4 regions of the Halobacillus sp. BAB-2008 genome follow, and region 4 is predicted to be linked to each of the others. Evidence: riboswitches for the same ligand, from Rfam matches in the RefSeq annotation. Region 4 holds a riboswitch; each other region holds the start of a gene.
The links. Region 4 has a riboswitch for thiamine pyrophosphate ahead of tenA (thiaminase II). Riboswitches for the same ligand answer to the same signal wherever they lie in the genome.
Positions count from the first base shown of each region.

Region 1 (2,198 bases), on a different contig from region 4:
CGCTGATAGAAACGGATAGCATGAATATTTTCATTCGTCGTGATTACCTTAATCCTTCGACCATCTGCAACACTCTCGACTCTATCAATCAGAAGAGAACCTATCCCTCTTCCTTCCCTCAAGCTGTCCAGAGATACGATTTCCACTTCCTCCTCACTCTCCACGTATGTGATGAGACCGATAATTTCTCTTTTTTCCCCCACATATGTGAACCCATCTAACTTCCTGCAATCGTAGATCCCGCTTGATACGATCATATATGGACTGTCCCAGTTATCCTTAAAAAAGGAATCCCACTTTCCCTTAGCTGTCTCCTGTTTTTTGTATATATTCATGAAAGTGCTCCGTACTTTCTCATCTACTCCCAATCTCCTTCAGAAACAGCGATTTATTTTTCGGGGATACTTTAATGGACTCCGCTGTTCCATAGTGAATTTCCAGGCGGTCAAAGGAAAGGGCAGGTGCCTGAAGTATATCTTTCACTTCCTCCACTCTCCTGATTTGGTCAAGCGGTACACGCTTCCGGAAAGGACCGTAGACGATTTTCAACTCCTCGTGATCGATGATATATCGTGTCCCAAAATATATCCAGCCGACGAGCGCACTTATAACAACTGCAAAGATCACCTTGGCAATGTAAGAATTCGAAAGGCCGGGAATCATAAATACCCCCCACTCCAGGCCGCCTATCGCATCAATAAGTACCACTCCCATTACCAGAACCAAGAAGACGGATAACCACTTGCTTTTCTTTGACGTGAATCGAAGGGATTGCTGATTGCTCATACCATCTCTCCTTTATGGAAATTTTATACTACTACATTCTACGACCGGACCCCTGCATACGTTTCAAGAAAAACAACCATTTACAAAAATTAAAATATTCGCTAAGATGAAGGCATCCAAGACAACTGCATAACGTGGAACTTGCACTGGGGGAGCTGCATTTGCGGCTGAGAGGTTTATCCGACCCTTAGCACCCGAACTAGATAATACTAGCGTGGGGAAGTGCAGCCTGACTCTCGCGATCAGACTTCTTTTTTGGCTTTTCTTTTCGATTGTTGGACTGCATTCCCATGGAATGCAGTTTTTTTGTGTTTAAAAAAGGAGGAAATTAAATGACTCAAGTATGTGGAAATTCAAAAATTGCCGGCTGCTCTTTTTCTGTCCATCCTATGTGTAATGACTTTCAGGATATGATCATGACAAGCCTTCAACAGACCGACACATCCAAAGTATGGATGAAAACGGATCATGTTACGACGACGGTTCGCGGACGCTTGGAACACGTCTTTGACGTAGCCAAAGCCGTCTTTCACCATACCGCCGTCACAGGGGTTCATGCCGCATTTCAGGGGACGTTTTCCATCGGCTGCCCGGGCGATTCTACTGGTGATGTGTACCTGGATGAAACATCTAACGTGATGAACAGGAATACAGCAGCTGTCAAACAGGCGGTGGCAGCTAAGTTTTCTCTATACCCTTTAGGTGGAGGTAAGTATATGGAAACGATTTACGAAAAGATTGAAAGGATGAGAGAACAAGGCATTTCTGTAACACCTGCCCACTATTCTACCAGGCTGGAGGGGGATATCCACGACATCTTTCACGGTTTGGAAAACGTGTTTAAGGAAACAGAAGCCGGTGGATCCTCCCACACCGTGATGACTGTGAGCATTTCTGCAAACAGCCCATCTAAAAAGGAGGAGGAGGAATGAAGAACTGGAAATTAAAAGAAATCGTCGTCATGTCTGTACTTGCCGTCGTATTCGCTGTTGTTTACTTAGCTTTTCTACCTGTAGGCAAAGTTCTGTCCGGATTAATGGGTCCGATTGGATATGACTTCATATATGGAATATGGTTCATTGTCTCCATTATCGCCGCCTACATACTAAGGAAACCAGGCGCTGCATTCTTATCGGAAACCATTGCCGCCACTGTGGAAATGCTGCTCGGGAATGCGTCCGGACCGATGCTCATTTTGACAGGCGTCATTCAAGGACTTGGGGCAGAGACCGCCTTCGCCATCACCCGTTATAAGAGTTACCAACTCCTTACACTTATGCTCTCCGGTATGATGGCTGCCGTGTTCAGCTTTTTCTGGGAATATTTCCGCCTGGGGTACAGCGCCTTAAGTACGGATTACGTAGCAGCTATGTTCATCATTAGACTTCTAAGTGGAGCTCTCATCTCCGGGC
Region 1 is NZ_ANPF01000087.1:37,072-39,269, reverse strand. It holds gene D479_RS17700 (GNAT family N-acetyltransferase) at 1-335, opposite strand, end outside; gene D479_RS20020 (PH domain-containing protein) at 355-786, opposite strand; TPP riboswitch at 925-1,024, shown strand; gene D479_RS17690 (YkoF family thiamine/hydroxymethylpyrimidine-binding protein) at 1,119-1,718, shown strand; gene D479_RS17685 (ECF transporter S component) at 1,715-2,198, shown strand, end outside.
Region 1: another riboswitch for thiamine pyrophosphate. It lies ahead of D479_RS17690 (YkoF family thiamine/hydroxymethylpyrimidine-binding protein); the one in region 4 lies ahead of tenA (thiaminase II).

Region 2 (2,198 bases), on a different contig from region 4:
CGAAACATGCGCTCGAAGGGCTTACAGAAAGCCTCCGCTTCGAGGTCCAGCCATTCGGCATCGATGTTGCTCTTGTAGAGCCGGGCTCGTACCAAACGAATATATGGTCAGCCGGAATGGAACTCCCGGACGCTGTCCATGACCCTGATTCTCCCTATGCTGATTACATAAAAGGACTATGGAATGCGTTGAATGGAGACAGCCGCGAAAATCCGTCGGATGTAGCTGCATTGATGACCGAGTTGATCGAGCAGGACAGAATACGGAAGCTGCGCTTTCCAATCGGAGCGAAAGTGAAGTTCAACGTATTTCTGAAACGGGTCATGCCTTGGAGAATATTGGAGAAAGCAGTGCTGACGACGGTTTTAGGAAAAGGGAAAACGAACAGGAGGAAACGAAATGACCGCAGTGATGAGTGGGGCAGAAGAGATACGGTTCGAGGGTAATGAGGTAGGGATCCTGGTATCCCATGGATTTACAGGAACGACGCAAAGTATGAGGCCGCTGGCTGAAGCATATGGCCGCGCCGGGTATACCGTCGTCTGTCCGAGACTGAAGGGGCACGGGACCACGCCGGAGGACATGGAGTCCACGAGTCATGAAGACTGGATTCAATCGGTCATGGAAGCCTTTGACTGGCTGGAAGCGCGTTGTGAAAAAATCTTCGTCGTCGGCTTGTCGATGGGAGGGACGCTTGCTTTATATGTGGCAGGGAAGAAGAAGGTCGCCGGCGTCATCCCGATCAATGCAGCAATCGATATCCCGGTGCTTGAGAACAGCTCGAGCACAGAGGAGCGCTTTCTTGAAGCGATTGGATCGGATATTAAAGATCCGGAAAGTGACGAGCTCGGCTATGATCGGACACCGGTAAAATCGATTAAAGAGCTGTCGATGCTCATGGGGAAGACCAGGGATCTATTAAGCAGCATTCATTGTCCGATCGTCGTTTTCGTTTCAAGGGAGGATCATGTCGTGCCCCCGAACAATTCCGAGGTGATCTTTGAAACGGTTTTTTCCGAGCATAAAGAAATTATTCATTTGGATGACAGCTATCACGTCGCAACGCTCGACCATGATAAAGACTTGATCATCGAGCGCAGTCTGGAGTTTTTCCAGACGTACACAAATACGAAATAGCATTCCCCGGGAAATAAAAGGCCTTTGTAATTTCGGGTGGTTTCGACTATAATAGAAGACAAATCAAGAAAAGTAAACGGTATAAAGCCTTCAAGGGGAGCCTCCGGCTGAGAGTGGACGCTGTGTCCAGACCCTTCGAACCTGTCAGTTAGCACTGGCGCAGGGATGGCGGCTTTTTTGATGGTGCAATGCTCAACAAGGGACTCCTCCATCAGGAAGCTTCCCTTTTTGGCATTGCTTTTTTTGTCTTCAATTATTGGGGGTAGATAACGATGAGAAATCGTCGTGTATTATTTCTTGTCGAAGTAGCTATATTCTCTGCTTTGGCACTGCTTTTGGACATCATTCCATTTCTTTCATTCAAATTGTGGGCACAGGGTGGTTCTGTGTCGCTCGCGATGGTTCCTGTCTTCATCATCGCTTTCCGTTGGGGAATCAAAGGCGGAGTCGCCACCGGGCTGCTGCTCGGGGCCTATCAAATCTTAACCGGTGCTTACATCATGACACCTCTTCAGACGTTTCTTGATTACTTCGTAGCTTTCGGTGTCATCGGACTTGCAGGTGTCGCGGCAAAGCCGGTATGGAACGCGGTACGGAAACAAAACAAAAAAGCGATCGTCGGCTGGATCATTGTCGGCTGCTTTGTCGGGAGTCTCCTGCGTTTCTTCGGACATTTTCTCGCAGGGATCGTCTTTTACGGGGAGTTCGCGCCGGAAGGACAGCCGGTCTGGCTGTATTCGCTCGTCTATAACGGGGGGTATATGCTGCCTGCATTCGTATTGAGCAGTATCGTCCTCATCATTCTTTTTCTGCAGCGTCCGAAGCTGCTCACACAAGAATAATACAAGGTTCCCATCCCGCTCCTAGGAATCCTTAACCACTAAAAGCATCGTGCTCCGGCACGATGCTTTTCTATTTTTTATAGGGAGGGAGACCCTATTTTATAGCATATGGGTTTCATGCTTCCTGTAGAAGTGTATATACCATTGCACTGGTTACATAAAAGGAGGGCTGGAAATGAAGAAGCTTTTTAGAAAGAAGCGGTTTTGGTTGATTGTCAT
Region 2 is NZ_ANPF01000051.1:59,318-61,515, forward strand. It holds gene D479_RS12125 (SDR family oxidoreductase) at 1-446, shown strand, start outside; gene D479_RS12130 (alpha/beta fold hydrolase) at 400-1,137, shown strand; TPP riboswitch at 1,221-1,320, shown strand; gene thiT (energy-coupled thiamine transporter ThiT) at 1,410-1,979, shown strand; gene D479_RS12140 (phospholipase D family protein) at 2,155-2,198, shown strand, end outside.
Region 2: another riboswitch for thiamine pyrophosphate. It lies ahead of thiT (energy-coupled thiamine transporter ThiT); the one in region 4 lies ahead of tenA (thiaminase II).

Region 3 (2,198 bases), on a different contig from region 4:
CTCTGCGAAGATCTCTCCTTCATTCGTCGTCACCTCATATCCTTGTCCGCTCTTCCTTATGCGGATGACGAAGCACCCATCCTTAACGGTGCTTCCGAATGACCGTGCGCCTCGCTTGAACGCTTCAGCCACTTTTTCCGGTTTTACGTTGCCGTCCTCCCGAATCCATAAAGCCCCGGAGGACTTAACCCACGGATGACGGATTTTCATCTCTCGATCGTCCAGCCAGGAGAGAGAGGGAAAAGATTGCTGCTTCTCCTGCAGTTCTTTCGCCTCCCTCTCATCCAAAGCGATTTGGAGCATACCGTTTGTAGTCAGCTGAATGTCGATTCCGGAACACTGGTACAATTCTGTTTGCAATTCGTTATACATATCTCTGCTCTTGACACAAAATTCATGGTACAGTCCCGGCGTCCGGTTTTCCGTGTGGACCCCCAGCATCCCTGCAGCAGCCCCTGTCGCTCGTCTGCCACCTGTACCTTTATCCAGCACACACACATCGGCCCCTGCCTTACTAAGGTGATAAGAAATAGAATGACCGATGATGCCTCCACCAACGATTACCGTATCCCAATGGTTCTTCATGAAAGAATCGCCTCCCGATAATTTTCTGCTGCCGAAATTGGATCCTCCGCGCCGAAAATACCCGACTGCACAGCCACGCCTGCTGCTCCTGCCTTCCGCAACAGAGATATATGCTGTGGCTGAATCCCTCCGATAGCGAAAACAGGAATAGCCAACCCTCCGGTAAGCTCCATCAACGAGCTTATCCCCCTGGGTGGCGCGTTCCGCTTACTGTCCGACTGAAATATATGACCGAAGAGAACATAGTCCGCGCCTGCCCTCTGTGCTGTTCTGCCTGATTCCAAACTGTGAACGGAAACCCCTCTAACCTTCCCTGTTCCTACCTTAAGATCATCCATACACCTCTCTGGATAATGGACGCTTCGATCCGTACGATCTGCAATTCCACTATGCTTGTGAACCGTCCACTTATCAGAGACATCCATCAAGTCTCTAAATGCAGCTTCATAATCCACCAAAGACTTTGAGTTATCTCGGTAAATGACAGTGTCGACATACGGATCAATGGCTGGAATTATACTCTTCAAGGTGACGGGATCCATCTCGTCTTTTGTAACGGCTAAAAGTTTCATAGCTTTGTTCCCCCCAATAAAAAATGCCACTTTCCAGAAGGAAAGTGGCATACTTGAACATACGTACACGTGAGTGCAGCGTGATTGTTTTGATATAGCCGCCACTTTCCTCCGCTGGTTTGAGCCAGTTCAGGTTCAAAGAGTCCCGAAGTATCACTTCGATCTCAGCCTTTTCTTAAAGGCACCCCTAGTGCATGTGCTTATTGATTTTGTAATGCATGTGTTCATCCTACAATACATTGAAAATTCCGTCTACCATATTTTTGCAAGGTACTCCGTCATCTTTTCCTGAATGCTCTCCGTTCTGCATAGGTAACGCACGTCCGGCAAACGACGACAGCCCTGCCTTCATCATTGTAATACCGCGATGGATCCACTGGTTTACGTCCACATATCACACAACGTTTCCTGCCAAGCCACCGGTTCAAAAAATTTTTCATTATGCTTCGTCCCCCTTATCTTCTCTGTCTTAAAAAACACCCATATCTAGTTATAATATACCAGTATTTTAGTCCCGTAAATAATAGAGAAACAAAACATTTTGAAACACGAAATAATCTTGTTAAGATATGCTATAGGATTTTCCTAAAGAAAGAAGGTAAACGATATGACGAATACATCTTTTTCCGATACAAAAATATCCGTTCTTGACCTTGTCAGTGTAAAAGAAGGCAGGTCTACGAAACAGGCTTTTGAAGATACGATAAGCTTAGCCCAACACGCAGAAAAGCTCGGTTACAACCGATACTGGATGGCAGAACATCATAACATGCCCGCCATCGCAAGTTCTGCTACGGCTCTCGCTGTCAGTCACGTCCTTCACCATACGTCTGAGATCCGCGTTGGTTCCGGGGGTGTGATGCTTCCAAACCATGCACCACTGATTATCGCCGAGCAGTTCGGAACGCTGGAAACACTATTTCCGGGACGAGTCGACCTTGGACTTGGCCGTGCTCCGGGTACGGATCAAATGACGGCAAGAGCAATGCGCAGGCATTTGGAGAGTGATCCAAATGAATTTCCACAGCAGGTAGACGAACT
Region 3 is NZ_ANPF01000080.1:48,636-50,833, reverse strand. It holds gene thiO (glycine oxidase ThiO) at 1-585, opposite strand, end outside; gene D479_RS20010 (thiamine phosphate synthase) at 582-1,157, opposite strand; TPP riboswitch at 1,247-1,356, opposite strand; gene D479_RS20830 (hypothetical protein) at 1,436-1,597, opposite strand; gene D479_RS16740 (LLM class flavin-dependent oxidoreductase) at 1,765-2,198, shown strand, end outside.
Region 3: another riboswitch for thiamine pyrophosphate. It lies ahead of D479_RS20010 (thiamine phosphate synthase); the one in region 4 lies ahead of tenA (thiaminase II).

Region 4 (2,198 bases):
CCACATCGCCCGCCCTTTGTCTTCTGACTCTGTAGTTGGAGTGACGACAAGGATACTGGATCCTTCCTGTTCCATCACATAACCGCTGATTTCTGCTTGCTCCGGAGGCGCCTCTGCTTCCGTTTCCTCATAATCCGAGCCGGCTGGTGCAGAACTGCACCCCGCCAAAAGAATCAAACAAGCGGCCCCCATCATTGTCCAGATGTTTCTCATTGTCATTCTCCTCTCTAATACAGATATTATTCAGAATATTGCACATGACAGAAGATACGAACTTTGTTATCATAAGATTCAACCAAGCAAATAGTACGATTCAACTACTAGGGGGGCCTTGTTACAGGCTGAGAGGAAAGCGTAAAGCTTTTCGACTCTTATGAACCTGATCTGGTTAATACCAGCGGAGGGAAGTAGTCAGACGAACGAATAGTTATTCATCGACTGTCTATGATCCGAGTCAGGTCCTCTCCAGGACCTGGCTTTTTTATTTTCCTATGGAAGGGGGGAATGTATTGAACCGTACACGTTTATTGACTATTATGGCACTGTTTGTTGCCATTGGAACATTCGGAGCACAGCTGCTCTGGTTTCCGGCAGGCATCGCGAAGGCATATCCTGTCCAACATGCGGTAAATGTCATGGCTGCTGTGATGCTTGGACCGCTGCCTGCTGCTGCCATTGCTTTCTGCATCGGCCTGCTGCGATTTCTTTTAGGGCTAGGAACACTGTTGGCTTTTCCTGGTGGAATGGTCGGAGCATTATTTGCTGGTTTGTTTTATCGGATATACAAACGGAAAGGGGCAGCTGTAGTCGGCGAGGTGATTGGAACTGGAATCATTGGAGCATTACTCGCCGTTCCACTGGCTGGATTCGTCATGGGCAGTGCGGCCGGAGCGTTTGCCTTTGTTCCTTCTTTCTTCATCAGCAGTCTGTCAGGAGCTGCCATCGGCTGGTTTGTGCTGTCACGTATCAAAGCAGAACAACTTCTATTACAACCATAATACACGGAAACTGCTAGGGGCGCGAATTATCGCTGAGATAAGGATTATCCTTTGTCCCTCAACACCTGATCTGGTTCGTACCAGCGTAGGGAAGTAGTCTGGACCTCTGCAATCCTCTAGTAGCTTCCGAATAACCCAGGGAGGCACCACTATGTCATTCTCCACTCAATTAAGAAAAGAAAATCAGGACGTGTTTGAAGCTATTTTTCACCATCCATTTGTTGAAGGTCTCGGAAAAGGAGAACTTCCGAAAGAAGCTGTCGCTCATTATGTGAAAGCGGACTTTGAATATTTGAATGCATTTATGCATGTGTACGGCATTGCTGTTTCCAAATCACCAAAAAGAGAAGATATTGAGCTCTTCAATGACCAGATCAACTTTGTGCTCCACAGTGAAGTGCATCCCCATAACAACCTGTGCCGATATATCGGTAAAGAATATGAGGAACTGCAGGGTTACCCGCTGCCACCGACAGCGGACCACTATATTAAACATATGCTCTACCATGCGCATATGGGCAGTATTGGAGAAATTATTGCCGCCTTACTTCCATGCCCCTGGACATATCTCGAAATCGGTAAAGAACTAACGAAAGCCTATCAACCGGACGAAAATCATCCGTTCTTTGATTGGATCGATTTCTATGCAGAGGAAGAAATAGGCGGATTGACAGGACAGCTTTGTGAGAAGCTTGATGCCTATGCAGAGCAAGCTTCAGACGAGGAGAAGAATAAGATGCGTGAAGCTTTCCGAAAGAGCTGCCAGCTGGAATTATCCTTCTGGGAAATGGCCTATACCGTCGAGGAATGGCCCGTAGCTGAGGGGGTTTACCGATGAACCGAGTGAAGTGTGCTCTTACCATCGCCGGAACGGATCCAAGCGGCGGTGCGGGTATCCAGGCGGATTTAAAGACGTTTCAAGAGCTTCAAAGTTATGGGATGAGCGTCGTCACTTCGGTAGTCGCTCAGAATACGACCGGCGTATCTGCGGTTCATCATCTTCCGGTCACGATGCTGAAGCAGCAGCTCTATGCAGTATCAGACGATATGCCGATCGATGCACTGAAAACGGGTATGGTGGCAACTATCGATATGATGGAGGTCCTTAAACAATGGCTGAAGGAAACAGAGGCTGCATACGTCATGGACCCTGTGATGGTAGCAACGAGCGGCGATCCTTTAATTGAGGAAAAGGCGAGG
Region 4 is NZ_ANPF01000045.1:2,619-4,816, forward strand. It holds gene D479_RS10650 (DUF3221 domain-containing protein) at 1-213, opposite strand, end outside; TPP riboswitch at 313-423, shown strand; gene thiW (energy coupling factor transporter S component ThiW) at 510-998, shown strand; TPP riboswitch at 1,004-1,107, shown strand; gene tenA (thiaminase II) at 1,150-1,836, shown strand; gene thiD (bifunctional hydroxymethylpyrimidine kinase/phosphomethylpyrimidine kinase) at 1,833-2,198, shown strand, end outside.